One region of the Ornithinibacillus proteolyticus genome, then DNA from elsewhere that is predicted to be linked to it. Evidence: riboswitches for the same ligand, from Rfam matches in the RefSeq annotation. Region 1 holds a riboswitch; the other holds the start of a gene.
What was found. Region 1 has a riboswitch for preQ1 ahead of AAIB49_RS05075 (QueT transporter family protein). Riboswitches for the same ligand answer to the same signal wherever they lie in the genome.

Region 1 (15,223 bases):
TACTTAATTAAAGATATTTAAATTCATAATAATTAAATTAAAAATAAGAAGGTGTAAACATGAGCGAGAATCTTTCATTAAAAGCATTTGTTGTTCTAATGAAGGCTTCCAAGTCTCTACAAGAGGTTATTAAGCACGATATTAGCAATCATGGAATGCGTACCTCTGACTTTGAAATTCTTGAAGCACTTTATCATAAAGGCAGACTTACCGTAAAGGAAGTATCCGATGCCGTTCTCATAAACACAGGTTCCATTACCTATGTCATTGATAAATTAGAGAAAAAAGGATTACTAGAAAGAAGTCATTGTAAAGACGACCGAAGAGTAGTCTATATCCATATAACAGATGAAGGAAAAAAACTAATGGACGAAGTATTTCCACAGCATCAGCAAGTAATAGAAAGCTTATTCGAGGGCATCTCTGATGAAGACAAAGAGACACTTATTAGCGTACTAAAACAAGTCGGACAAAAAGCAGGCCAATGAAAGGCGGATGATGAACAATGAAAAAGACAGCAGGAATTCACCATATCACGGCAATCGTAGGACACCCTCAAGAAAATGTTGATTTTTATGCTAGTGTTCTTGGCTTACGGTTAGTTAAAAAGACAATAAACTTTGATGATCCAGGCACTTATCATCTCTATTTCGGAAACGATGGCGGTCGACCAGGGTCCATTATTACATTCTTCCCTTGGGCAAATGCATACCAAGGAAAGATAGGGGATGGCCAAGTAGGTGTCACTTCTTATGCTATTCCTACCGGCTCCATGGATTTCTGGGAACAAAGACTAGCGAAATTTAATATCACATACACGAAATCCAATCGCTTTCACGAAACCTATCTAGCATTTGATGATGTTCACGGTTTAAAGCTTGAATTAGTAGAACGTGAGGATGGCGAGATTAATAATTGGACTATTGGTGATATAACTCCTGACGTTGCAATTAAAGGTTTTGCTGGAGCCACATTATTATCCTCCCAACCAGAAGAAACAGCACGTTTACTTGTTGATGTCATGGGGCTTGAAAAAATCGGGGAGGAAAATGACCTTATTCGATTCCAATCTCATGGAAGCCTCGGAAATATCATTGACCTAAAAAAGACTACGACTGGTAAAGGGCAGATGGGAGTTGGCACGGTTCACCATATCGCCTGGAGAGCAACAGATGATGCAGATCAACTGGATTGGAAAAAGCATGTAGAGAGTAATGGTTACGGGGTGACCCCAGTACGAGATCGGAATTACTTTAATGCCATTTATTTCAGAGAACATGGCGAAATTTTATTCGAAATCGCAACAGACCCACCAGGCTTTGCACATGATGAATCGTATGAAACGATGGGGACAGCGTTAAAACTTCCTTCCCAATATGAAATGTATCGGGAAAAGCTAAATGATCATTTGATTCCAATTCAAGTTCGAAATTTAGATAACTAATTTGGGGGGATTGTTGTGCTTTCCTTTTATCCAGAAAGCCAATCAGAACGCGAGAATTATAAATTGCTTATTGGCTCCATCATTCCAAGACCTATTGCATTTGTCACAACAAAAGCAGCAGATGGGACAATAAATGGAGCGCCATTTAGTTATTTTAATATTGTATCCTCCAACCCACCTATCGTTTCATTAGCCATACAGCGTAAGAATGGCAAGATGAAGGATACAGCACGAAATATAACGGAAAATGGGGAGTTTGTTATTCACATCGTCGACGAACAAAATGTTGATAACATTAATAAAACCGCCGCCACTCTCCCACCAAATAAGAGTGAAATTACTGTAGCCGGCCTTACCCCTGTCCCAAGTGAAAGAATCTCTGTACCTGGTGTACAGGAGGCAAAAGTAAGATTCGAATGTAAGCTAGAACAAATCATCGCACTAGATGCAGCAGATGGCGAAAAGGGTTCCGACCTAATCCTTGGTAAAATCATTACGTATCATATTGACGAGGAAATCTATGAAGATGGGAAAATTAACCCGGTAAAGTTAGCAGCGATTAGTCGATTAGCAGGGGCTAACTATGCTAAAGTCGGGGAGATTTTTTCCATCGAAAGACCAAAATAAAAAGGAGCTTTTCATATGAAGCATATTTTCCAAAAGGGAACAAATTCCGATAAACCAACTTTATTATTACTGCACGGAACTGGCGGGACTGAACAAGATCTTCTTCCACTTGCAGAAATGATTGATAAAGAAGCCAATATCCTAAGTGTTCGTGGTAATGTACTGGAAAATGGTATGCCACGATTCTTCAAACGGTTAGCAGAAGGTGTCTTTGATGAGGAGGACCTAATATTTCGTACAAAGGAACTAAATGAATTCTTGGATGAAGCCGCGGAAAAATATGGCTTTGCTCGTAACAATATAATTGCTATCGGGTATTCTAATGGAGCAAATATTGCCGCAAGTCTTATGTTCCACTTTCAAGATGCGCTACGTGGTGCAAGCCTCCACCATCCAATGGTACCAAGAAGAGGAATAACATTACCAAATCTAGCTAATAAAAGGGTATTTATTTCGGCTGGCACGAATGATCCTATTTGTCCTGCCCAAGAATCAGAAGATCTTCAATCATTATTAGAAAATGCTGGTGCAGATGTTACGTTACACTGGGAAGACAAAGGTCACCAATTGACCATCAGTGAAGTAAGAGCAGCAACAGATTGGTATCATAAATTATAAGTTGAAAAATGAGATCTACGCTTTTAGTAGATCTCATTTTATTATCCACAGGTTATTCACTAATGCGTAAATGAATGGTATTAGACGCAGGGTCTTTTACCCCATAGTAATCTTCTATCCGAACAACCTCGGCCCCGATATTTCGAAGACTGTCGATTCTCTTCTGTCTTGTTTCTTCATCTGGCAGCACTAAAGTAAAGTAATGTAGTCCAACACTATGAGTGCTAGGCGCTGGTGCACCCACGCCATTCCATACATTTAATCCGATATGATGATGGTAACCACCAGTAGAAGCAAATAACGCTCCCGGATATCTCGTCACGATATTGAATCCAAGCCCGTTCACATAGAAATGTTCAGTAGCTTCCAAATCGGCAACATGTAGATGGATATGCCCCATTACAGACTCCTCTGGTATGCCATCCCACTCCTTATCACTTTCCGCCAACAGACTCTCCGCATCTAAAGCGACCGTACCCATGTCCACTGTACCATCATCCCAATTCCAGGAAGCAGACGGTCTATCGCTTGCCACCTCAATACCATTACCATCTGGATCATCAAAGTAAAGCGCCTCACTTACATAGTGATCTGAGGCTCCTAGCCGGATATGGTGCCCCTCTGTTTGTACTAAATGCTTAAGAAAGTTGGCTAAATCTCTCCTTCTTGGTAATAATATGGCAAAGTGATAAAGTCCTGTTGTCCGAGCTTGCTTTCCCCTTACCTCTTCTGGTTGTTCCAAGATAAGAATGGGACGAACACCATCTGGAGATAAGACTACCTTACTGTCCGTCTGCTGCATGATTTGAAATCCAAAGACACGTTGATAGAAGTCCAAAGACTTCTGCAGGTCACTAACATATATGTTTACTTCCCCAACGAATGTGGTTGGCTTTTGAAAAAATTTCTGTTCCATTTTACAACTCCCTTTATGTTACTTTTTAAAATCTAGTTACTTTATGTAAGTATAATATCTATTTCTGTTGATTGTCAATAAAACCATGTCATCGCTATTATTAGTTCTAAGACTAGAACCATTCCATACTATAGAAAAGTAAAATTAACTTTCTATTTTTGCGGAGTTGTACTATACTAGATAAGTTGCTTGGAAGACGTGGTTCGAAACCATCCCACGTAAAAAAACTAAGGGAGAGATTAATATGAAAGCAAGAACATTAGTTGTAAATGCTCTGATTGCAGCATTGTACATTGCTGTTTCAGCGCTAATCGTTCCATTCGGATTTACGAATGTACAGTTTCGTATTTCCGAGGTGTTCAACCATCTTATTGTTTTCAATAAGAAATATTTCTTCGGGATTGTGATAGGGGTACTGTTATACAACCTATTATTCTCACCTCTAGGTTGGTATGATTTAGTATTTGGTGTTGCCCATTCTGCCATATCACTTGGTATCATCATCCTATTAGGGAAATATGTGAAAAACATCTTAGCGTTATTAATAGCAAATACATTGGTATTTACATTTAATATGTTTATTATTGCATTTGAACTCAATTTAGCATTAGAGCTACCATTCCTATTTACATGGTTAACAACCGCAGTAGGAGAGTTCGCTGTACTAGCTATCGGTATACCAATTATTTATGCACTTAATAAGCGAATCAATTTCAACAAGCTTATATAATATAGAGAAAGACCTTCACAATCACCTAGACTGTGAAGGTCTTTTTTTATTTAATCTTATCTTGTAATGCTCGCATTTCTTTATCTAATTGTTGCATTAAAACTTCCATACCTTCTTTTTTGGACATACCTTCTGGAAGCTGAATCGGTTCCCCGTAGATTAATCTCGGTTTAATTCTTTTGAACAAATCTTTAAAATTATTTGGTCCGACATAAGCAGCAGGCACAATTGGTACATCAGAATGCGCAGCGATAGTCACTGCACCACGTTTCAAAGGTACATCCTCACTAGATCGTGTACCGCTCGGGAAAATCCCAACAACCTTCCCTTCCTTTAATAGCTTACGTGGTGTTTTAATGGCACTCGGACCCGGATTCTCACGATCGACTGGGAATGCGTGTAAGTTCTCCATTAACCACTTTGTAAATTTCGTTTGAAAAAGCTCTTTCTTTGCCATATAATGAATTTCTGTTGGCAAAGTCGCAATACCAAGCCATAAAATATCGACAAATCCAGTATGTGTACATGCAATAACATAACTACCCGACTTCGGGAGATTTTCTTTTTGATATACTTTTATTCTTCCGAAAAGGCTCAGAAAACCCTTTACAACATTTGCAGCAAATTTATACATTTCTTCATCCTCTATTCTCAATCAACTTACTTTTATTATATTTTACCACAAACTCATATTACCTGATACTAATTTCATTAAATTTGAATGGTGAATTTCCAACTTTACAAGTCTTTAATAAACGTAATCAATCGTCCAGCTTCTTTAAAGCCAAGGCTCATATGAAATGGATAACTATCTTGATTATCAACTTCCATATCAGAGCCTACTTGCGTACAACCATGTCTTTTAAACCATTTCTTCCCTTCATGAAAAAGCTTAGTTGATATTCCCTTTCTTCTGTACTCTTGCTTCACATAGACTCCCTCTATATAACCTGTAGGGCTGGTTTCCGAACCTTGAACATAATCAGTACGTATGGACAAATGCATAAACGCAATTGGTTGCTCATCCTCTACATACAATAGAAATCTATGATTAGAATTTTCTAACATTTGCTTTAACTCATTTTCAAGTGCCTCAGAATTATTTCCGTTATATAGTTCTGACGCTAGATTGGTAAGGTCTTTCAGTTGTTCCGTTGTAGCTTCTATTATGGTTCCCATGCTTTTTCACCCCTCTATTAATCATATTATTTAAGCTAAGAATAGCTTTTTATCGTTAGTTAATCCATCCTCTATGTTTTATTTGTAATATCTATCAAAAACTGGATTATTTTATTGCATACTTGGTAAGCATAATTACTGTGAATAAAGTACATATGAAAGAGGCGATAGAATGGATAAATCCAATGAAACACCAGAAACGAATATTGAGCACGATGACACACTGACTACCAGACAAGGACATCCTGTCACCAATAATCAAAACATTCGTACAGTCGGTAATCGTGGACCAGCTACATTAGAAAACTATGACTTTATCGAGAAGATTAGTCACTTTGACCGCGAAAAGGTTCCAGAAAGAATCGTACACGCTCGCGGGGCTGGTGCTCATGGGTACTTTGAAACATATGGAACAGTTGGTGATGAGCCTGTGTCTAAGTACACACGTGCAAAAGTGTTCCAAGGAAAAGGAAAACGCACACCGGTATTTGCTCGTTTTTCCACAGTTGTTGGTGGGAATGACTCTCCTGAAACAGCACGTGATCCAAGAGGATTTGCCATTAAATTCTACACAGAGGATGGGAACTGGGATTTAGTTGGAAATAATCTAAAGATCTTTTTCATCCGAGATGCGATGAAATTCCCTGATATGATTCATGCCTTCCGTGCTGATCCGGTAACGAACATGCAGGATCCACGAAGATTTTTCGACTTTTGCGCTAATTCTCCAGAAACCTTCCATATGGTGACCTTTGTTTATTCACCTTGGGGTATCCCAGCTAATTACCGGATGATGCAGGGGTCTGGGGTTAACACGTATAAATGGGTCAACAGCGAGGGAAAAGCTGTATTGGTTAAATACCACTGGGAACCAAAGCAAGGCATCAAAAATTTAACCGTAAAGGAAGCAGCAGAAATCCAGGCAAAGAGCGTTAACCACGCTACCCAGGATTTATATGAAGCGATCGAACGTGGCGATTACCCAGAATGGGAACTATTTGTTCAAATCATGGAGGATGGCCCACATCCTGAGCTAGACTTTGATCCGCTGGATGACACAAAGCTTTGGCCTGAAGACCAATTCCCTTGGCTACCGGTTGGGAAAATGGTCTTAAATAAGAACCCAGAGAACTATTTTATGGAAGTAGAACAGGCTGCTTTCGGTACCGGGGTACTTGTAGATGGTCTGGACTTCTCTGATGACAAGATGCTTCAAGGTAGAACCTTCTCCTACTCCGATACCCAGCGCTATCGTGTTGGAGCAAATTATTTACAATTACCAATTAATGCAGCTAAGAAACGTGTAGCAACAAACCAAGAGGGTGGTCAGCTTCGTTACCACAATGATAAGGCACCAGGGCAGAACCCACATGTTAACTATGAACCGTCCATCTTAGGTGGACTAAAGGAAGCCGAGCAGATTGGAACCGAGCACACCCCACATGTAGAAGGAAATCTTGTAAGAGAATCTATCGAAAGACAAGATAATACAAAACAGGCTGGTGAAACATACCGCCGTTTCGAACAATGGGAAAAAGATGAGTTAATCAATAATCTAGTGAATGATTTAGCTATTTGTGATAAACGAATCCAAGATAAGATGATTGCCTTAGCAGAAGAGGCTGATGAAGAATATGGACGTCGCCTTCGTGAAGGAATCGCTGCCAAAACAAAAGAAATGGGCGACATGAAAATGGAAGCCGGCGAGGAATTCCGTCCTTTAGGTAAAGCAAACGCACCAGAAGCAGTAGATGATGCCATGAAAAAATCCCACGATGCTGATCCATATTAATTTATTGGAGGTACTAGTTTAGCTAGTGCCTCTTTTTTGTTTGGTAGGATAGGGAGGCAGCCTTTACTTGGGTTGGGCGCATCTCTCTTTCACTCGGGCTTATCTCCCTCCGCTTTTGGACCATCTCCTTCTCCCTTGGGCGCATCTTTCCCTGGTTTGGGCTCATCTCCCTTTCTCTCGGGCTTATCTTCCTCCGCTTTTGGACCATCTCCTTCTCCCTTGGGCTCATCTTTCCCTGGTTTGGGCGCATCTTTCTTCCTTTTGGGCTCATCTTCCCTCGCTTTGGGACCATCTCCCTTTCTCTCGGGCTTATCTTTCCCTGGTTTGGGCGCATCTCCTTCTCCCTTGGGCTCATCTTTCCCTGGTTTGGGCTCATCTTCCCTCGCTTTGGGCGCATCTCCCTTTCTCTCGGGCTTATTCGCCTCCGCTTTGGGACCATCTCCTTCTCCCTTGGGCTCATCTTTTCCTGGTTTGGGCGCATCCTCCCTCCCCCTCTCCCCCCTCCCCAAACCCAAAAAAAGACAAGGATCCAATGACCCTTGCCTTAAGTAATTTTAATGATGATGTCCTTTTTTAGGATTAGTGATTACTAATTCTTCCTGCGGAACATAGAAATACTGAATCCATACACCATCTAACCACTCATTATCTTTTTCCAAAATGATATCAATATCTTTATCCGTTTTCACTACTTCATCATTTTCTGAAGGTGTGTCTAATCGAATATCGTAATGAGCATGATCACCATGTAGATGGGTTACGAGCACTCGAATCATTTTTCCTTGTGCTTCTTCTGTTTCAAGCATTTTCTTCAAATACTTTGCTGCATTGCGATTTATTTTACATTGCATAGTATGTGGCCCCTTTTATTTAATGTTTACTACTATATTGTTTCAGTTTTCTCGAAAAAAGACAAATTAAACATCTTGGAGACAAATCAACATATTCATAAAAGTAGTTTTCATGTATACTGGAAATAAACAGTTTTTTTAGAGGAGGGGAATAATTTGCCGGTACCTGCAAATCATTCTAAGCCAGTTCGAACAACAGCAAAGGAAAGCGCGTACAAGCAAATCCTTCATTGGATAATTGATGGAACTTTATATCCTGGGGAAAAGTTAAATGATACAGAGCTAGCAGAAGCACTCGGCGTTAGCCGTACACCGATACGGGAGTCTTTACAATTACTTGAATCACAAGGATTAGTTAAAATGTATCCCGGTAAAGCTACTCAAGTTACCGAGGTAGAAAAAGAGTCCATTAAAGATTTACTACCTCCTTTAGCCGTATTACAAGCTTTATCAACAGAGCTTGCCATCGATCATATATCAGATAAAACGATATCTTCTTTAAAGAATATTAATCAAGAATTCGCCAATGCTCTTTATCAAAAAGACTACCACGCCGCGTTAAACATTGACGAGCAATTTCATCAACTAATTGTTGATACTGCCAATAACTCTTACATAAGTGGGATAGTAGAGAATCTACAGGCACATGTGCGAAGATTGTTCTTCCATAACTCCATTATACTTTCCGAAAGCTCCATCGAGGTTCATGACACTATCATTCATCATATAGAGAATGGGGATAAAGAGAAAGCCTCTGCCTTAATGAAACAAAACTGGCTCGATATTTCAAAGGATTTCAATTTATCCAATACCATTAATCAACAATAAAGAAAGTCGGTCTCCTAAGTAAGGAAACCGACTTTCTTTATAGATTTACAGCTACTTTTCTCATTCTTGCAATGATTCCTGTTATGAGAATGACAATGATAGCAGGGACAAGCCATCCTAGTCCTTCATCATAAAAAGGTAACCAATTTTTATAGAAGGATACAACCGGTTCTAATAGTCTAAAGCCATCTATTCCAAGAGATTCCTGTAGTACTTTCCAACCATCAAAAATACTGATTAAAAATGTTATGGAAATGGTAGACATGTATACGATTCTTGAATGATTAAATAATGGTGATAAAAATACCAAGATCATCAAAACAATGGCAAGTGGATATAACAACATCAACACTGGTACAGAGTACGTAATAATATTCGTTAATCCAAAATTAGCGATGATAAAAGTTATAACCGTAAAGAACGTCACAAGGGTTTTATAACTAACCCTTGGTATCAATCGTTGAAAATATTCTGCACACGCCGTCATTAGACCGATATTGGTAGTTAAACAAGCTAAAATAATCACTACACCGAGTAAAATCGTCCCCACTGTACCAAAATAATATTTTGCAGCACTACTCAGGATCAATCCCCCAGTGTCCAATAGCCCAAATTCCTCTACACCGACAGCGCCCAGATATGCTATACCAACATAGATTAAGCCTAAAAGTATAATCGCCACAAAGCCCGTTTTAAAGGTTGCGGATACAATTTCTTTCCTAGATGATACGCCTAAAGCCTTTATCGCATTTATTACGATAATCCCGAATACTAACGAGGCAAGTGCGTCCATCGTATTATATCCCTCTAGGAAACCTGTGACAAAGGCATTGCTTTGATAGGACTCTAATGGTGCTTGTGCATTCCCCATTGGATTGACAATAACCATTATTAAAAGGATTGCCAGTAGCACTACTATTCCTGGCGCTAATAACTTTCCAACCCGATCTACAATCTTCGCTGGATTTAATGAAAACCAAAGGGATATAGCAAAGAAAAGGACCGTAAATAGGAACAGGGCAAGCGAAGATTTGTTCTCCAAATGAGGTGCTATTGCTATATCAAAGGCCACTGCTCCCGTTCTAGGTGCGGCAAAGAAAGGACCGATTGTTAAATATAATACGGTTGTAAACAATACACCATAAATAGGACTGACCCTACTTGCAAGGTCCTGTAGGTCTTTACTCCCTGAAAATCCCATCGCAATAATTCCCAATAAAGGCAACCCAACACCTGTAAGGAGAAACCCTACGGCAGCTGGCCACATATTCGTTCCTGCTGCTTGTCCAAGTTGAGCAGGAAAGATTAAATTGCCCGCTCCAAAAAATAGAGCAAACAGCATGACTCCTATTATTATATATGAAGAATTCGGTAACTTATCCTTCAATTCTCTCTCTCCTCGTTATAAAATCATAATTATCAGACTATTTTTTTTTTACTGTGCTTCATTTTGCACGAGAATTCATCATACTATCTTTCCGGACAATATGCAATATATTGCAATAATTTTTTAGACAATTTTAAAATAATAGTTACTTCCCAAATAAAAAAGCTAAACAAAGAAAGGCTTTTACCTTCCCCTGTTCAGCCTAGTAATCCTTTGGTACTTCTGTCAACCTTCTTAGCCGGTACGCATTCATAGCTGTCTCTCCTAAGTGATCTAAGAGGTTATAATTTGCATACGCCCCAACAATAGCTCCGAAGCCCGGAATTAACTGTAACATTTTTACTAAATCAATATAATCCCGATATTCTTGCTGAAATACTCTCCAATCCATATCCATTAACTTTTCTTTCTGTTCGTCCCAATGATCAATCACAAAAAAGGTTTCCTTCTTTTTATCATCACTTGAAAAAGCTAACTGAAACACATGTAATAGAAAAAGTCTTTCTTCATATTCTTTCGTATCAAAACCATAAATGGATGCTGCTTCAAATAGAAATTTTATCTTGATTGATAACAATAATGGGAAGTCAGCAAGACCTAAGAAAATACCACCTGCTCCAGTCCCAGCACCTTCTACGGTCGCTGTTTTCCGATACTTCGACAACTTCTCTTTTAAAAGTTCATCTCTTTCATATAAAGTCATGCCACTTTTAGGCTTCTTCGTCGTCATATCTGATCCAACTAAGGTGGCCTTCACCATATTTTTAATTGCTTCCGTCATAACTAGATGTGCTTTTTCTGGAATCAATCCATTGATTTTATTTTGGGCTTTCTTCCCCATTCGGTTTACAAAACTCGGTGACTTCAGTAGCTTCATCCGCCATTTTTGTAAATCATGATAAACCTTGCTTTCATATTCTTTCATAATCTATATATAGCACACCCATCTATAGGTTCTCGATTTCATCTTATTACTATCATACCTTACTAACTTACGAAAAACGATACTAATTTATTCAAGAAACTACACGAGTTGGCCTGTTTAGCTTGGATAGTAAACCATGCTTCGGTGAGCCTATAAAGCTACATAAGAATACGATTCCTGTTGCAAATGCCATCGATGCCGAGATAGAAGTATCTATCCAGGCAGCGATATAATAGCCACCGACTGCAGAAACTACGCCAAATAGTGCACTAATCACTAACATCATCGACAATTTATCTGTCCATAAATAGGCTGATGCGGCAGGTGTAATAAGCATTGCAACAACCATAATAGCCCCAACAGCATCAAAAGAGGCAACTGTAGTAATCGATACAAGGCTCATAAAGAGATAGTGTAAAAACACTACCGGTATTCCTAAGCTAGCAGCCAGTGCTGGATCGAAGGAGGTAATCTTCCATTCTTTATAAAAGAAAATTATACAAATCAAAACAATTATCAGCACTAGTGCTAAAATAGCGGTGGCTTCCGGGACCTGACCAACTATAGGAAGTGTCATCGTATTCCAGGGGATAAAGGTTATTTCTCCCATTAATGCATGCTGAACATCTAGGTGAGCATTGCCAACAGATGTCGAAATCAAAATGACACCGATAGCAAATAAAGTTGTAAAAACAATCCCAATTGAAGCATGCTGTTCAATATTTAATTGATTCAACCATTGCACGAATAAAGCTGTTAGTAGTCCTGCAATAATTGCACCAATTAACATATGGGGACCATTTAACTCCCTTGTTATCATAAATGCTACAACAATTCCTAATAAAACCGTATGACTGATAGCATCTGCCATCATCGCCATCTTTCTTAAAATAAGAAATACACCAATAAGACTACACGAAAGCCCTACAAGAGCAGCAGTAAGGATAATCCATGCTGTATAGGCCATACTAGTTCACCCCTTTTGTATCCAGTTTAGTTGGATTGTGCATTTTCTTACGCTCAGCATGTAACTCGAGACGCAGGACTAATATACCTTTTTCTTTACCAAATACTAATGAAACTATAAAAAATATAGCTGCAAAAATAACGATAAACGGACCTGTTGGCCACCCACTACCAATAGCACTTATATACGTTCCAAGTACACCAGAGAGACCACCAAAACAGGCCGACAAGACTAACATCTTTCGAAAGGAATTCGTCCAATACCTAGCACTTACTGAAGGGATAATTAATAATGCCGCAATAAGAATAACACCAACAGCTTGAATGCCTACAACAATCGTAGTTACTAATACTATCGTATACATTACATGCATCCCTCTAATCGATAATCCGATTCCTTTAGCAAATTGCGGGTCAAATAAATAAAGCTTCCATTCTTTGAATGCCACAAATACGATTGCTATAACCACTATTGCTAATGCTAATATAGTAAACACATCGGATTTCACCATGGAAGCTGCCTGCCCAAAGATAAAGCTATCTAATCCACTTTGATTTCCTCCAACCGAACGGTTTACCACTGTAAGAAGCATAATTCCTAATCCGAAAAAAATGGATAATACCATCCCCATCGCGGTGTCTTCTGTTATTCTTGTTGTAGACTGTATCCCTTGAATAAAGAAAGCACCAATCAGTGCACTGATAGCAGCACCAATAATTAGAACGAGTACATTTTTCTCACCAATTAAGAGAAAGGCAATAATGACTCCAGGTAAAGAGGCATGACCTAGTGCATCACTCATCAAACTTTGCTTTTTCCAGTAGGCTAAACATCCAACCAACCCAGCTGCTATCCCTAGAATCATCGTACAAGCCAAAACCCACTGAAAGTTACTACTACTAAGGATGGGCCACATGAGACCCCTCCTCTAATGTCCAACGCATATTCCCACCATAGGTTCGTGCAATATTTTCCTTCGTAAACACAGTTGGTGTTTTCCCGTACTCCATCACTCTTCGATTTAGAAATAGTACATGGTCAAAGTACTCTGCCACTGTTTGTAAATCATGGTGCACAACCATTACCGTCTTTCCTTTTCCTTTCAATTCCTTCAAGATCGCCATTATCGCTTGTTCCGTTGCTGCATCTACTCCAGCAAGTGGCTCATCCATAAAGTAAAAATCAGCATCTTGTACGAGGGCACGAGCAAGAAAAACACGCTGCTGTTGCCCTCCTGATAATTGACTAATTTGTCGGTCAGCATAATCGGTCATTCCCATTTTGTTTAATGCTTCATATGCGAGCTTTTTGTGGGAACGGGATGGCAATTTTAGCCATCCGATTTTCCCATATAATCCCATTAACACTACATCTAATGCATTCGTTGGGAAATCCCAATCCACCGAACCACGCTGCGGTACATAGCCAATCGCCTGCTGAGCTTTCTTAAATGGTTGACCAAAGAAGTCGACCGTTCCCGATAAAGTAGGATGTAAATTTAATAGGGATTTAATTAAAGTAGATTTCCCTGCACCATTCGGGCCAACAATTCCTGTTAATGAGCCTTGCTCTACTGTGAAACTCACATTCTCTAGAACGGTGTTTTTACGATAGGATGCAGATAACTCTTTTACTGTAAGCACTGTTTTAACCATCTAATTTCCATCCCCCATTAATGCTTCGTAAATAGTCTCTACATTATGTCGATACATTCCTAAGTATGTCCCTTCTACCGTTCCTGCTTCCCCCATTGCATCTGAGAAGAGCTCACCACCTAGTGCGACCTTAACTCCTTCACCCTTTGCCCCTTCGATTACAGCTTTAATTGAGCTGTCATTAATGCTACTTTCGATGAAGACAGCTGGCACATTGTATTCCTTTATAATTTGAATGGTTTCTTGAATATCTGATACTCCAATCTCACCATCCGTACTTAAACCTTGTAATCCAACAACCTCTAAGTTATGCATTCTTCCAAAGTAACCAAACGCATCATGAGCTGTTACTAAGTATCTTTTGTTTGACGGAATTTCGGAAAGCTTCATAGCCTCATCTTTTACTTCGTCCATCTCAGCAAAGTATCCTTGCTTATTCGCTTCAAAATCATCCGCAAAATCTGGAGCATACTCCTTTAATTCTTCTACAGCGGCTTCTAGTCCTTGCTTCCAAAGATCAAGATCAAACCAGACATGTGGATCGACTGCACCTGTTTCGTCTTCCAGTAGCTGATTCTCTGGTAGTACTTCTCCTATCGCAAGCACAGGCTTTGAAGCTGATATTTCATCAAAAATATCCACCATATTTGCCTCTAGATTCAGTCCGTTATAAAATACCACATCTGCATTCGTAATCTTCGTAATATCACCATGTGTTGCGTTATACAAATGCGGGTCTACCGATGGCCCCATTAAACTCTCTACCTCAACATGCTCCCCACCAATAACGGATAACGGTTCTGCTATTTGGGCAATCGTCGTGACAATCTTAATTTTCCCATCAGGATTTGCAGAAGTTTTATCATCTGCCGAACAAGCTCCTAAAACAAAGCTAATGCTAAGTACAAACCAAAACCACCTTTTCATGAAAATCCCCATTTTTACCTCTCCCTTTTATTTTTCCCTAAGGAAACTTTATTAGTTACTAACAATATAATAAGTATAGTTTGTATAAGTCAAGTGTTTTTTATACAAACTTAAATTTTTCCTAAGGGAAACTTTTTAGGCGTTATTAGGATAGTATGTAAAAGGAGTTAAATTGTTCATTTAAACTATAACTCTAGTACTCGATTACAGATTAAACCCCTCTATTGTTTAGATAATGCTGAATCACTAAATGATTTGGTTGAAACCATTTCCATCATAAGTTACCATTTAAAGCCCAATAACAAAAACACCACAGTGACGTTCACTGTGGATAAGCTTTTACTTTGGAAAAGCAGCCAAGGCAATAATCACCTTGG
Region 2 (15,223 bases), on a different contig from region 1:
ACAACTGCTAGTAAAATTGCATTTCTTATCGCCGTAATCTGGTGGGCGATATTTTCTATTCCAATGATTAAAAACGTTAAACAAATACATGGAATTAAGCGGGAACCAAACCCGATTCGTACAAGCTTCCGTCGTCTGAAGGAAACGGTTACATCTATTAGACAATATAAGCACTTAACGATATTTCTAATTGCTTACTTTTTCTACATAGATGGTGTCGGAACGATTATTTCCATGTCGACAGCATACGGAACTGATGTAGGATTGAGTGCAACGGTTCTATTAGTTGTCCTGTTTGTCACTCAAATCGTGGCAGCTCCTTTTGCCATTCTATATGGTAGATTAGCTGACCGATTTTCTGCAAAGCTTATGTTAAATATTGGTGTTTTCATCTATATCATCGTATGTATATACGGCTACTTCCTTGAAACAGCACTTGATTTCTGGATCCTGGCCATGCTTGTTGCTACATCACAAGGTGGCTTGCAAGCATTAAGTAGATCGTACTATGCTAAGCTAATTCCGAAGCATAAATCTAATGAATTCTTCGGTTTCTATAATATCTTTGGTAAGTTCGCTTCTGTTACAGGTCCTGTTTTAATGGGGGTTACAACCCAAATGACAGGAAAATCGAATGCAGGTGTCTTGAGCCTAATCGTATTATTTATTATTGGAGCAATTGTGTTAGCCTTTGTTCCTTCTGATAAGAAATTATTAAATGAACAAAATGGTAACCTGAATGTTTCTTAAGTTGTAAACATAATGGGCAAAAAAACAGTCTACTCCTTTCAAGGGTAGACTGTTTTCTATATTATATCAACGGGCGCTTATGAAAGTTCAAGCTTACTAAAAAAAGCACATGATGATGCAATCATTTCTTCTATCTTAAATAATAGTTCCAATCCGTCAGCATGATTTTAAGATAGTTTGTAGCTGTTTTTCGTAATTCTCTTCCCTCTTATTTGATAAAACTGATTCAAAATAAGTGCTCCAATCATTTGAACCAACGTCTTTGCCATAATTTGTCCAGCGATGGCGCCCGGTATTGCTGCCCATGGTAAAATATTCGCACCAATTGGGCTTAATCCAATCACGATAAAGACAACCGAATCGAGGAACCCTCCTACTAGCCCACTATAGAACACACGCCATGGTATCGGTAGCTTCAGCCTCGTATATATCTCGGTGTCTGCGGTTTCTGCCACAATAAATGAAAGTGCAGATGCTGCTACAATCATTAAGGTATCCCCTAACAGATAGGAGACGATTCCAGATATAATTAATGCAGTAAATATAATCATGTATGTCTTCTTTCTACCGTGTCGCATTTGCACAAGGTCACGTAGAATGAAGGTTGCACCAATAAACAACGTTCCCATTGGTATTATAAACACGCCAAGTACTAGAGGCGCAAATTTTGCCGTTATCACATTAGCAACGACAATGGATAGTAAATATAAAAATATTCTCATGTCTTATTCCCCTTCTTAAGATTACCGGTTATCGATTTTTTCTGGATTGAGATCGTGATTCATTAAACGATAATTCGCCATTTCTTCATATTTAGTACCTGGCTTGCCATAATTACACCATGGATCAATGGATATACCGCCACGAGGTGTGAATTTGCCCCACACTTCGATATAGCGCGGATCTAGCAGCTCGATTAAATCGTTCATAATGATATTCACGCAATCCTCGTGGAAGTCGCCATGATTTCGGAAACTAAACAAATATAATTTCAATGACTTACTCTCTACAATCTTCTTATCTGGTATATAAGAAATGTACATGGTCGCGAAATCTGGTTGGCCAGTAATTGGGCATAGACTAGTAAATTCCGGACAATTGAACTTTACGAAATAATCTCGGTTAGCATGCAGATTGTCTACAGACTCTAATACCTCCGGTGCATAATCAGAGGGATAATTCGTATTTTGATTCCCTAGTAAATGTAATTCGTCTAATCCTTCCTTATTGGTTCTTGGTGACATAAAAAAACCTCCTCGTAAAGTTTGTTACCACTTCACAAGAGAGGCCATAGCATTAATCTATTAAAAAAAGAAAAAACTATGCCCTTATGGACATAGCAATCCATAGTTTTTTATAGAGGGTTTAAGCTAGGAACCTCTCCCGTTCGGGTATGCAATTGATTTCTTTATTATACAACTCCTTGTGCACATGTCAATCTCTATTTTATTAGGCAACCATTTGCCTTATTCCTTTCCTTAAGGAGACGAAAAGAGGTTGGGACAAAACTATTTCTAACATAGGATAAACCGAACATGAAAGTTAGCGCATCAGACCCGCCCCGGAAATATACTACGCTTTCCGTGGGCGGCTGGTGAGCCTCCTCAGAGCTAACGCTCTTCCGGGGTCTCACCGATGCCTTTCCTCCCACAGGAGTCTCCGTATATTTCCGGTGCTAATGTGGTGATAGTTCGTTTTTTATTACCTTTGTTTTCGTTTTGTCCCAACCTCTATATGAACGTATCAAAAGGTAAAACAATTATAGCTCAAAAGTAGCTGTTTTTCCTTTGGATATATCTTTTGCTTCCTCACCCCGGATAGGGCCGAATTCTAATTCAATAGGTTTATCTTTCCAAATTTTTTCATACTGCTCTTTGTCTAATGTATATATTTGCAGATATTCACCAGAATCGCCAGTTTCAATCACATCACCATACCGATAATTAAGTAGCATCCCTTGATCGAGAATGTACTGACTTCCATCGTTTACAATTAGCTTTGAACTCATTGATGATAGATTAATAGGCTCTGAACCTTGATTATCAAGATCGAATTTAGCTGTCAGCAATACGATTCCATTATTAAAGTCAGTAAAGCGTGGTGCTTCTACTTCATTAGGTGTGAATTCAGTAATCTGATATCCCTCTAGTGTAACCGTTACATCTCCTAACTGTTCACTTTCTCCAATATCAGACTCTTCCTTCAGCATCTTCTTCTCACCCATATCGTCAGTAGTTACCTTATCCTTATAAAAGGCTTCATTGGCAGCTACCTTTTCAGCGCCTTCTTCATTTAAGCTAAGTTTAAATTTGCCTTCCTTTCCAATCGGATTACCGAAGTCTCCTTTTTCCGCTTCAGCAGCTGGAACGTCTATAGCCACAGTCCCTACATCTAATGCTTGCTGTAAATGGGACTTACCGAATGGATAAGCGTAATAACCAGTTACAGATTCACCAGCTTTTAAGGTGTAATCATTTGACGGCGATAATATTTCTGGCAGCTGTTCTTCTTCTGGAAGCAGCTCTTTATAATTGTTATAAGCCTTATCCGCACCAGTAAATGACAGATAGAAAGTAGGCATATAATATACATCCTGATCCAGCTCATTCGTCACGGTATATTGTGCAATAATAACACCACCATCGGTCTCATCATTGAAAGGGATATCAAAATTAGCATGGAAATCATTTAATTCAATCAATGTATAGGCATCTAATGAAACCGTAACACCGTCCAATTCATGTACTTGTGGTTCCTTATTTTCATAAAGTACATTCGCTGTTCCTTCTGTGTTCTCTTCCATATAGGAAATTAATTCTGCAAAATCACCAGTAGCCGCTCGATTTGTTTCTTCTGATTCAGCTTCTTCCTCTGGTTCTTCTTCTTGAACTTCCCCGTCGTCAACCTCTTCATTACCTTCCTTTGAAACATCTTCATCCTCAACATTAGCTGCATCTTTCTCGTCACTTCCACATCCACTGACAATAAATAATGCTAGCATCATAGTGACAAGAACCATCCATAATCTACCCAATATTTTCCAACCTCCAAGTTTTCAAACTGGTAACAGTGTAACATATTAGACTTTTTAGTAATATGAGGAGAAAGGAGTAATTTATATGGAAGAATGCTACAATACTAAGTCTCAAGTCACATTACTTTAGAACGACCTTCGCAGGAGCAGGGATGGTTTATTTTAGCTTAATGATTTGCTCTAGAGATTCTTGCCATATAATATCTTTCTCGGATTTATAACAATTAATAGTAATGCGACTATAACATAACAAGGCATTATATATAGTAAAACGTCTAATACCTCCCCCGGAATGACCACAAGAGAGAAATTAAACAATTGATGAATGACAATAGGGATTACAAGGTTCTTATTCAGATTGAAGAATAGCGTCATCATAATGGAAATAGATACAATCCCAATCATAAAAAGCACTATGTACTTGATTAAATTCATCCCAGTATAACCTGAGGCAAACCATAGTGGGGTGTGCCAAAATCCCCACAAAAACCCTATTATGATGGCAGATAATAATGGAGAGTACTTTTTTTGTAATTCACTTAAAGCATACCCTCTCCAACCTAACTCCTCACCTAAAGGTCCCCTTACTAAACTGTCTATAAAAGCAATGAGCAATAGTCCGAAGCTCGTAAAGGAAAACGCTAGCGTACCCTGTATATTGGATAGTACTATAATAGCTACAAAGAGGATTAAAACTTGTATACTTACTACATTAATCAATACAGAAGGCCTTATTCTTTCAGCAAATTGTTTTTTTATAAACGCTATTAAACTTACTTCTTGTTGAATTCTCTTAAACAATATAATAAAAGCAAAGGTTGAAGACCATGCAGCGATAACTTGTAGAAGGTTGGTTATACTATTAGGAACCCCCAATAGCATACTTATGCCAATAACGGTAAAAATCACAAAAAATATAACATAGCTTAAGATAATAAAACGTATCAATGGTCTCTTGACTGGTTTTTTCTTTTTCATAAAGCCACTCCTTTAAAACAAGTCGTTAATAATGGAGTCATCCATTACTAATCATCATTTTAAACCTGTGGGTTACCCCCAGCTCAAGACCATTTACGATTTATTTTAAAGGGGTGTACACTTCTAAAAACACACGCTCTAGACCATCTACATATGTAGTCAATAATATATTGATATACGTTACACCAGCTAATTCATACCCATTTTCACGTGCTATCTTTAAAAGCCTTTCTCCTACTTCTTGGTCCATACTTTCCCCACCATCCACCGCTCTGCCGTTTTCGATTACCATATACATACATTGCGGATGATAAAGGATACCACCGTTATCATTATGTTCTGGATCTCCCATCTCTCTAACAATAACAAAGTGATCTTCTTTAATTCCCTTTTGATCAAAATAGATAACACGTCTTGCACTCTTTAACGTAACAGCTTTCTCCTCTGTATTAATTTTTAACATTTCATATTCATTGTAAGCTTTATAATCCGTTATGTTGCCCACTACTTCTAATGGTCCCATCTCTTTAATCGTATACTTTCCTAAATGATTGTTAATTTTATTACAAGCTTCTTTCACCGATCTAATCTTTTTTAAAAGAAGACTCTTATATTCAAGTTCCTCAACTATTTGTTCTTCCTTCTCCTCTAATATACTTTCTAAATCGACTACACTCATATTCTGCCGTATCTCTTGGATTTTCTTAATCTCGATATCAATTTCTCTATAAAAATTGGTTGTAATAACGTCCTGAATATCATATTCATTATATTTTCTATACCCATTATGAGCATCATGCTCCGGTTTAACCAAACCTTTTTCCTCATAATACTTTAATGTATCCCTAGAAACTCCCAAAAATTTAGCAACTTGACCAATGGTATACATAATTCACCCCCTGTAAATCGGCTGTAAGAATAGACTTACCTTTATCACAGAAACATTTTTATTAAAAAATAGACCTCTACACTTATTATAAATAATGTCTTGGTCATTCACCATTATTCCCTGAGTAGTCCCGCTTTCAGGATGTTCGCAAACTTGATATTTATACGCCTATTAAAGTTACCCATTGGTTAGGAGAGTTCATTTTTCATGTTGCTCCTTTTTGGCAGACTGGTTGATTAACCAAATCTTGCTGTAATAGGTTGATTAGTTATGGAATACAAAAATTAGCCCCCTTACGCTATTTTGTAAAGGGACTTCATGTCTAGCTATGCTTCAACCACTCATACTTTTCTGCTCATTAAGTTCCATTTCTCCATTCGATTTCTCCGACCTTATTAATATCCCGATTCCAATAAGTAAAAGGATCATCCCTACCCACGAGATAAGGCTTAACGTCTCCCCTACGATAAAGACGCCTAATAATGCAGCTGTTAGCGGCTCGGCCAACGATAGGGTAACAGCGGTAGAGGAGGATACATGGGTAAGCCCTTTGGCAAATAATAAATAGGCTATTCCTGTTGCCACGATGCCCAGATGAAGACTGACTACAACACCGCGAGAACTTGCTAGCCAGGACATATCAAACACAAACAAAAATGGCGATAACAAAATCCCACTAAGGGTAAATACAATTGCCACTACAGATAGAGAAGCGTATTTCGCTACTAGCTCCCTACTTACTAGCGTATATCCTGCAAATGATAACCCCGCACCCAATGCCAAGAATAACCCCACCGGGTCCACTTGAACAGCGTCTTTATTCATAAATAGCAAAAGACAGCCGAGGATAGAGAGCAGCGTGGAGCACCACCAAATCATAGGCGGGCGTTTTCTACGATAAAGCCATTCTAAAAATCCAGATAAAATAGGGGCACTCCCAATCGCTACTACAGTCCCTATAGCCACCCCAGTTAATGTAACAGCTGAGAAAAATAAAGGTTGATACAAGGCCATACATAAAGCCGCTATTAGTGTCGGCTTAATTGGCCAGTTCCTGACATTCCATTTACCAGTTAGGAGAACTATTAGTAATAAAAATACCCCTCCTACCGCTAAACGAGTAGCCCCAATCGCAATCGGATGGGCGGAATCTGGGGCAAGCGCTTGTGATGTTCCTGTTGTCCCCCACAGAATCGCAGCCAATAATATCAAAAAAGGAGGTAACTTCCCTGTCATTTTGCTCACCTCAATTAAAAAAAGAATAGTAAACTTATCATAGAAAAATTCTTAAGAATTTTCTTTACCAAGTTTACTATCCTTTTTATCCAATTTGAAGCTTTCTATATTGTTGTGGAGCGATTCCCTCACAGCCTACAAACCATCTCGTAAATGAGGACGAATTCTCATAGCCTAATTCCTCACTAATCCTCGACATAGACCAATCGGTTGCAAGCAGGAGATGCTTTGCCTCCTTCAAGCGAAGCTCGGAAATATATGCTTTCGGACTCTTCCCAGTCTTTTTCTTAAACCAAGCTGAATAATATACCGGATGATAGTGTTCAATAGCTGCTAATGCTTCTAGCTTAATAGGCTCCTTATAATGTTTATGAATATAATCAATGGATGGTGAATGGGAGATTTGCAGCTTATTCGTTACATATCTAGTCAAATCTACTAAAGAAGATAGGTTATCCTCATTCCGTGCCTCTTCCAATAGCAAATAACGAATCGAGCTCCATTGTTTATCTAACGGTATGTACATGCTGTCCGTATCTTCCGGCAAATAGCGAATCGGGATATCTAAGATTAGAAATTCATTCCTATCGACCGATCGGTAATGATGATTACAATTTGGAGGAAGGTAAAAGCAATAATCGGATGTAAGGTTTACCGCTTGCCATTTTGTTTGTATGTCTAAGGTACCCTGTAAAGGGAAAAGAAATTGGCCAAAATCATGTTGATGTGAATGGAATTCCTTCGAATACGTTCTTCTCTCGCATATGACTTGATTGAGACGTTGCATCATGTACTCCCCCATAACCTTAGCTTATTATAATATAGTATAAATCTTATAAGGTGTACCATAAAGGGAGAATTCCGTTTTTTTAGTAGATGATGTATGGCGCTAGTGTAACCGTGCTTTTCCCTTCCTTCATGACAGAATAACTGGCTTTTCAAGTTACATACTGATAAGAGATTACATATTGCAAGTCCATTTACAGATCCAAGTATTCTTTTATACCATCACGAATAGCTTCTGCGGCCGTTTGTTGGAATTCCTCCGATATCATCTCTCGCTCTTGCTCTGGATTCGTCAAATAGCCTACTTCTAATAAGACCGCAGGCATCGTCGTATCGGTTAGGACAAAATAATTTTCCTTTCTAACCCCTCTATCGGTATAGCCTGTTGCACTTAACAAATGCTTATGAATCGTATTGGCTAATACTTCTGCATCGTCATGGTAATAATACGTTTCCGTCCCCGATACGGAAGGGTTATCATATGTATTAGCATGTATCGAAACATATAAATCCGCAGATAGGTCATTCGCAAAGTTCGGTCTCTCTCTTGTTTCCGTTGAAATGAAGACATCTTCTTCTCTAGTCATGTATACTTCCAATGCTGATTCTTGTCCCAGTAGTGCTGCTAGCTTCTTTGACAAGCTTAAGGTGAAGTCTTTTTCAAAAGAACCACTAGCACCGATTGCCCCCGGGTCATCACCACCATGCCCTGGATCCACTACGACCTTATAAACCGGGCCTGAAGAGCTATCTTCCTGTTGATTTGATACGACCACGTCTTGGTTACTCAGTCGCGCTTCCTTTTTAGCCTGGCTTAATGCCTTACTTAGCTGTACATTTTCCTTCCAAGTAACGATTAGTAGAACGACTAACAGACCAAAAACCATTAATCTAATCCATTTCTTCATGCGCTAATTCTCCTTGTTTCACATCTAGTAGCTGTATGTTTATTGCAATGATTGTTTATCCACCTTAAAGTGTATCTCACCTTTTCATCTATAGTGTAACACCTTGATGTAAAGGTGACATAAAGATAGTAAAAAGTAGCCTATACCAATATCTCAGTATAGACTACTTTACACATTATAATTCCAATTCCTGTTTTAAATAGTAGCTAATCCTTCTTCTGACGGGATGAAATAATAGATACCTTCAATTTTTTCATCCTGACCTTCTATTTCATACGTTTTGATTTCTGAAGCATCAATAGATGAATATAGCTTCTGTAATTGGAATACTTCACTAGGACTTAGGCTAGTCTTCACATTTGATCCGATAATATTTGCCAGTTCTCCGACTTTAAACAAAGTGTTCGTAGAAATGGCTTGCTTCAAGGTCGCCTTGATAAATTGGCGTTGTCTTTCTTCACGTGAGTAGATGTTATTCGTTGCCTGTTTTCTCATACGAACAAAGGCAAGAGCTTCCTCACCATTCATCTTTTGCTCACCTTTTTCAAAGTAGAAGGTCTCGCCACCTTTAATGTGACTTTTTTGTGAGAACGGTTCTTTGACATCAATCGTAACGCCACCGAGTGCATCTACTACCTCACTAAATCCTTCAAAATTAACCGCAACATATTCGTCGATTGGAATATCTAACAATTGTTCTACCTTTTCGACAGTTAGTTTATTGGCACCATAGCCAAACATAGAACCATAGGAGTATGCTGCGTTAATTTTATGGTAACCAACATAAGCAGGGTCTACTTCATCTGCCGTAAAATCCATTTTTGTATCACGTGGAACGGTTGTTAGGGATACTTGCTTGGTATTCGGATTTAATGTAGCAACAATTAGCGAGTCAGCACGACCATTTTGGCCACTTGCCCCATCATCCACTCCCATTAATAATATCGATATCGGGTCGCCACCAAAGTCAACCTCTTCCTCTCTAAGTGCCGACTTGTTATCTGGACGGTCAATCTCCTCATGAGCCTCTTTTGTAGCCGCATAAACATTTACAAAGAAATAAATACTATATGCTACGACTGCGGCGACAATTAATAATAAAAACTTCCAAGTTAATTTTCTCCGTTTTCTCTTTCTAATTTGCTTTCGGTTCTCCAATGTAATCTCCCTCACTTTCGTATTATCTTGCATGAATACGCTAGTAACATAGAACTAGTCCATACCTATCCTATTACTAGGGAAGACGATAACAGCGATTATAACAGTTGAAATGATATGCTTGTATATGCTCATCAATTACCTTCGTCTGGAAACCTTGCTCTTGCAAGTACTGTAGCAGAGTAGATAAATGATGGGCAGTTTCGCCACGATCATGCATTAATATAACAGGGGGTATCCCATCATCTTCTAATTTTTCTACCTGTGATATAACATTCTTTACGTATTCATTCTTGGATAAACTCCAATCACTGCTATCGACATTCCAATCCCACAATTTGAATCCATTCTGATCAAACACTTCCCTAAATGAATCGGTTAAATATGGGATGCTTCCATACGGTGTACGGATTAAGGAGGAATGGACACCCGAAATACTCTCTAATGTGTCCTGGGCTGTTTTCATTTCCCCTAAAGCAGCCTGTTCGGATTTATAAAATATATCTTTATTATGGGTCACTCCATGTAATCCGACAGCATGGCCGTCCTTAACCGTACGTTTTACCGCCCCTGGATATTGCTTCATCGCAGGCTCTAGCATAAAGAATGTTGCTTTCGCATTGAATTGATCAAGCGTATCTAAAATTTCATCTGAAACAGAGCTCGGGCCATCGTCAAATGTTAAGTATACGACTTTCCCCGTCTCATCTGCTATCGATTTTTCTAGTTCTTCCACCACTTCTTCGTTCTCATTCGTTTCTGCTTCCGGTGCTACTGTATCTTCCTCTTTATCTTGTTCCTTTTCATTCTCTGAATCTATGGGTAACGATTGCTCGCTATTATTCTCACTAGTTTCTGAGCTAACAGCGGTCGAACTAAATTTCGTTACAATCGCGAAAGCTACGATAATTAGTACAACACAAATAATTAGTGGTCGGTAACTTTTTAACATAAAGATGATCTTCCTTTCACTTTACCCTTTACTGTTGGTGCATAATGCTAGAGTAGTATAGTGAAATAAAGATAAAAAAAAGATAGCGTGAAGTTAACTTAAAGATTACTAGAATAAGTTTCCAAGGAACAAGTCGTCTAACCCTAACTAGAAAGGGCGGTTAGACGACTGTCTAAAACATTATGATTTATTTAAATAAAAGTAGAAACATACCCCTGTGTCGGTATTATAAACCCCATACTCGACATCATGTAATAGTAAGATGTTTTTGGAAATAGCAAGTCCTAATCCTGTCCCTTCCTTCGAGCGTTGATTCTTATCACCCTGGTAGAAGCGATCCCATACCTTTTCCAATTGATCTGGATCAATGGAGCTACCTTCATTTTCTATAGTTATTTTTACTTTACTATCCTCTTCACTCGTAGTGATCGTGATATGCCCTGATTCAGGGGTATGACGAATCGCATTAGTTACGAAATTCATTACTACCTGTTCGATCCAATGTTCATTCGCAACTACCTCAATAGGCTCTACGTTCACGTTTACATGTACATCCTTGTCACGCGCCTTAATTAGCAATTGCTGATAAACATTATGGATTAGTTCGTCAAAACGAAAGACTTCCATTTTCATTTTGTATGTCCCTGATTCAAACTTAGCCAGCTCCAGCATATCAACGATTAAGCGATCCATGCGGTTAACTTCCTGACTCATCGCTGCGAAATAATATTCCCTTTTATCCTTCGCTACACCATCTTGTAGGATGTCGATACAGCTTTTCATAATACTTAAAGGTGTTTTTAACTCGTGCGACACGCCGGCGATAAAGCTTTTACGTGTTAGTTCTAATTGCCTTTCCTTCTCGATATCCTGTTGTAATGCTCGTATATAGGAATGTAACGTATCGGAAAGGGAATTGATATTCTTAGCCAATTCACCGATTTCATCCTTAGACTTCACAGGTACTCTTTCTTTAAAATCTAAATTAGCTATCCGCTTTGCTGTATTATTAATTTTTAATAATGGGCTAGCTATTTTTTTCGAATAATAAAATGCCACTAACAAAATTAATACGAGGACGCCCAGAATAATATAAATGTAGTAATCCTTCATCATCTCTACTGCTTCATCAATTGGCTGTAGGGAAGCCATCGTAAAGAAATAGATGGTCTCGCCATTAGTATCTTGTTGCTCGTTGATTAACACGCGATAATTTATTCCATTTTCCTCATATTCTAGCTCATCAGATAAAGGGACCTGTGTACGGTTAAAAATCAAATCAATTTGAAATTGCTTAATTCGTTCCAAAAATAGTCGATTGGATAGGGTTGAAGCATATAAAAGACTATTATTGCTCGGTATGTGTATGTCATCAATACTTCCATATATTACTTGGTTTACGATTTTCTTGGAATCCTTATGTTTTTCTGCTTCTGCAGCAAGTGCATTATTTTTCCAAAAACTTACATTTTCAATTCCACCATTTAGTAGATAAAAAGGATTTTCCGGTTCATACACAACTTCTTCCGTACTTAAAATAAGTTCATATGGATAAATCTCATTATCCTTTTCTATCCCGTGAATTTCAATTAGACGATTTTCTTTTCCTTCAAAAAAGTCGAGCTGGTCATTTTCATTATACGTATCCTCTAGGTAGAAAATGGGGATGGCAACCTGTTGATCGGTATAGGTAACCATATCGTCTTCTAACACAAACCCTTGATTTAATTGCACGGAATAATCCTTCGTTCCGTTAATATAACCATGTTTGTCTAATACAGCAATCCATGCATTGTTTTCTTGATAGAATTGTTGCTCTAGCTCTTGCCGCCTGATTTCATCTTCATCTAGCTTTTGGTAATCTACGATGAATGAATCAACGGCTTGTGATAACTGGTTCATTTTATTGTTCGCATAATAATCTTCAAATAGGATCGTTTGACCTATAAAAATACTGGCCAATATTAATATACACAGTCCTGATGTGAGCAAGAATAATTTCACTACAATGCGATTTCTCATTCTAATTCCTCAAATTTATATCCTGCACGTACAATGGTTTTGATCTGATTGGCGCATTTCCCTAATTTATGTCGTAAGTTACGGATATGCGTATTAATCGTTCGATCATCCCCAGCAAAATCGTATCCCCAAATTTTAATAATTAATTGTTCTCTGGATACGACGATGTTTTTATTTTTCATTAGGTAGGTTAATATTTCAAATTCAGTATGGGTTAACGTAATGTACTCATCATCGACCTTTACAGAATGGGAACGGAGGTCTACTTCGAGATGCTTACTCTTCAGGACTTCATTATTTTCGGTTACGCTATGTCCACCTTGCGAGGTGAGTAAGCGCTTTGCCCTTGCTAGCAGAACTCGTGGACTAAATGGCTTTGTAACATAATCGTCTGCTCCTAGTTCGAATCCTAATAGGGTGTCCTCTTCATCTGACCTTGCTGTTAGCATAATGATGGGTACGGTGGACTTCTCACGTATTTTCTTACATACGGACCATCCATCCAGTTCCGGCATCATCACATCAAGAATGACTAAATCAACTGCTAAACTTTCAAATAAAGTTAATGCTTCCTTCCCATTTTTTGCCTCTAACACCTTATAACCCGCATCGACAAAATAGTCCTTATTAATCTCTCTTAGTATATCTTCATCTTCCACAATTAATATTGTTTCTTTCATAGAACCCATCCTTGTTTAACCTTAATAAACCCCAATCACTAAATTCTACTTAAACATTAAAATTATATCAATTTCATGTAAAGATTAGATAAAGAAAATAAAGTTGATTGGTAGAAACTTCACAAATAACAGCTCAACAGAGCGCTTCAAACCCTTTATTCATAGGGGTTTTCACGCTGTCTAGTTAATTAGTATTTTTTTCCTTTATTACGCTAAACGTATTTTAAAGGGGTTTGCATTTTCCCTATTTAGTCTATATCCTAATTAATGCGTACATAAGGAGTTATTTTTATTAGGTTCCATCATTATAGCATTGCTTATTCCAAGGAATTGGTCACATTTCTTTTTATACTACTTTTCACCGGGCTAGTTTATGGGAATAATGAAGTAAGGGACAATTAATTCAATTGCCATCCTACATAAAGGAGGGGACATGGATGACGCTAAATATAGAGAACGAAATCACATTGGCTATTATCCAAGCCTTAAAAGATGGAAAGAAAGAGACATTCCAAGAAATTATTGATGAATTGCAGCCGTATGATTTAGCGCAGCAATATCTTCAATTAGCTCCTAAATATCGAAATAAGTTTATTCTCTACTTGTCCATTGAACAACTTACAGACTTTATCCAGGAGTTAGAGAATGAAGATCAGTTAGATGTGCTACACAAAGTAGGAATTGAAACATCAACGAAAGTTCTGGATTTAATGGAAAATGATGATTTGGCGGATCTACTAGCAAATGTAGAGCCGGAAAAAATGGAAGAACTGTTATCAGAAATGAAGCAGGAAGAATACCAAATCGTCCAAAACTTAATGAATTATCCTCCTGAGACTGCTGGTAGGATTATGAATAACCGCTATGTATGGATACCAAGGAACTATACTGTTCGTGAGGCAGTCGATAAGCTAAAGCATTTTGCAGAGCTGGCTGAATACCTTAACTATCTCTATGTCATTGATGAGGATAAGCATCTTATCGGAGTTGTATCGTATAAAGATTTATTGCTGGCTGATTTGCAAGATAAGATTGAGGACATTATGTATAGTAGAGTCGTGAAGGTCGATGCACTAACAGACCAGGAGGAAGTTGCTAAGTTAATTTCACGATACGACTTTGTCTCCATTCCAGTTGTAGAAGAGGAGAATAAATTAGTAGGGGTTATTACGGTCGATGATATTATTGATGTCGTCATTCAAGAAGCGAACGAAGATATTGAAAAATTATCTGCCTCTGGTAAAGCGATTGACTTCAATACGAAGCCTCTCATCGCTGCTTCTCGGCGATTACCTTGGTTAATTTTACTACTCTTTATAGGGCTTATTTCAGGTAGTATCATTGATGGCTTTTCTGCAACGCTAGAAAAGTCAGTTGCACTCGCATTCTTTATGCCAATGATTGCAGGGATGACCGGTAATACAGGAACCCAATCACTTGCAGTAGTCGTAAGAGGGCTTGCATCAAAAGACTTGAATTTTAGACAAGTTATCAAGCTAATCGCCCGTGAGTTGTGGGTAGGTATCATGATTGGGATTATCTGTGCCATCATGATTACGATTATTGCCTATTTGTGGCAAGGTAGTCTAACACTAGGCTTGGTCGTGGGAAGCTCGTTATTAATCACGTTAATTATTGGAACTTTAGCAGGAACGATTATCCCATTAATTCTATATAAATTTAAGGTCGACCCAGCCGTCGCATCAGGACCGCTGATTACAACGATCAATGATATTTTATCCTTACTGATTTACTTTGGGATTGCGACGATGTTTATTACGCAGCTAATGTGACCAGAAGAATATAGGTTTTTAAAGCAACCCTAATCCA

Region 2: another riboswitch for preQ1. It lies ahead of queF (preQ(1) synthase); the one in region 1 lies ahead of AAIB49_RS05075 (QueT transporter family protein).

Annotation. Positions count from the first base shown of each region.
Region 1 is NZ_JBCPXV010000007.1:481-15,703, forward strand. Features, by position in the region: gene AAIB49_RS05050 (MarR family winged helix-turn-helix transcriptional regulator) at 60-488, shown strand; gene AAIB49_RS05055 (ring-cleaving dioxygenase) at 506-1,444, shown strand; gene AAIB49_RS05060 (flavin reductase family protein) at 1,460-2,071, shown strand; gene AAIB49_RS05065 (alpha/beta hydrolase) at 2,087-2,689, shown strand; gene AAIB49_RS05070 (VOC family protein) at 2,742-3,605, opposite strand; PreQ1 riboswitch class I at 3,798-3,842, shown strand; gene AAIB49_RS05075 (QueT transporter family protein) at 3,850-4,335, shown strand; gene AAIB49_RS05080 (lysophospholipid acyltransferase family protein) at 4,382-4,969, opposite strand; gene aac(6') (aminoglycoside 6'-N-acetyltransferase) at 5,074-5,514, opposite strand; gene AAIB49_RS05090 (catalase) at 5,687-7,306, shown strand; gene AAIB49_RS05095 (hypothetical protein) at 7,396-7,821, opposite strand; gene AAIB49_RS05100 (iron-sulfur cluster assembly accessory protein) at 7,861-8,157, opposite strand; gene AAIB49_RS05105 (GntR family transcriptional regulator) at 8,314-8,985, shown strand; gene brnQ (branched-chain amino acid transport system II carrier protein) at 9,023-10,372, opposite strand; gene AAIB49_RS05115 (EcsC family protein) at 10,575-11,297, opposite strand; gene AAIB49_RS05120 (metal ABC transporter permease) at 11,389-12,264, opposite strand; gene AAIB49_RS05125 (metal ABC transporter permease) at 12,266-13,180, opposite strand; gene AAIB49_RS05130 (metal ABC transporter ATP-binding protein) at 13,164-13,919, opposite strand; gene AAIB49_RS05135 (metal ABC transporter solute-binding protein, Zn/Mn family) at 13,920-14,846, opposite strand.
Region 2 is NZ_JBCPXV010000019.1:49,511-64,733, reverse strand. Features, by position in the region: gene AAIB49_RS10635 (MFS transporter) at 1-750, shown strand, start outside; gene AAIB49_RS10630 (VUT family protein) at 918-1,472, opposite strand; gene queF (preQ(1) synthase) at 1,494-1,994, opposite strand; PreQ1 riboswitch class I at 2,091-2,137, opposite strand; gene AAIB49_RS10620 (DUF5068 domain-containing protein) at 2,510-3,769, opposite strand; gene AAIB49_RS10615 (CPBP family intramembrane glutamic endopeptidase) at 3,965-4,762, opposite strand; gene AAIB49_RS10610 (MerR family transcriptional regulator) at 4,863-5,651, opposite strand; gene AAIB49_RS10605 (EamA family transporter) at 5,985-6,887, opposite strand; gene AAIB49_RS10600 (AraC family transcriptional regulator) at 6,973-7,677, opposite strand; gene AAIB49_RS10595 (N-acetylmuramoyl-L-alanine amidase family protein) at 7,868-8,581, opposite strand; gene AAIB49_RS10590 (LCP family protein) at 8,777-9,739, opposite strand; gene AAIB49_RS10585 (polysaccharide deacetylase family protein) at 9,816-10,691, opposite strand; gene AAIB49_RS10580 (sensor histidine kinase) at 10,872-12,713, opposite strand; gene AAIB49_RS10575 (response regulator transcription factor) at 12,710-13,393, opposite strand; gene mgtE (magnesium transporter) at 13,831-15,186, shown strand.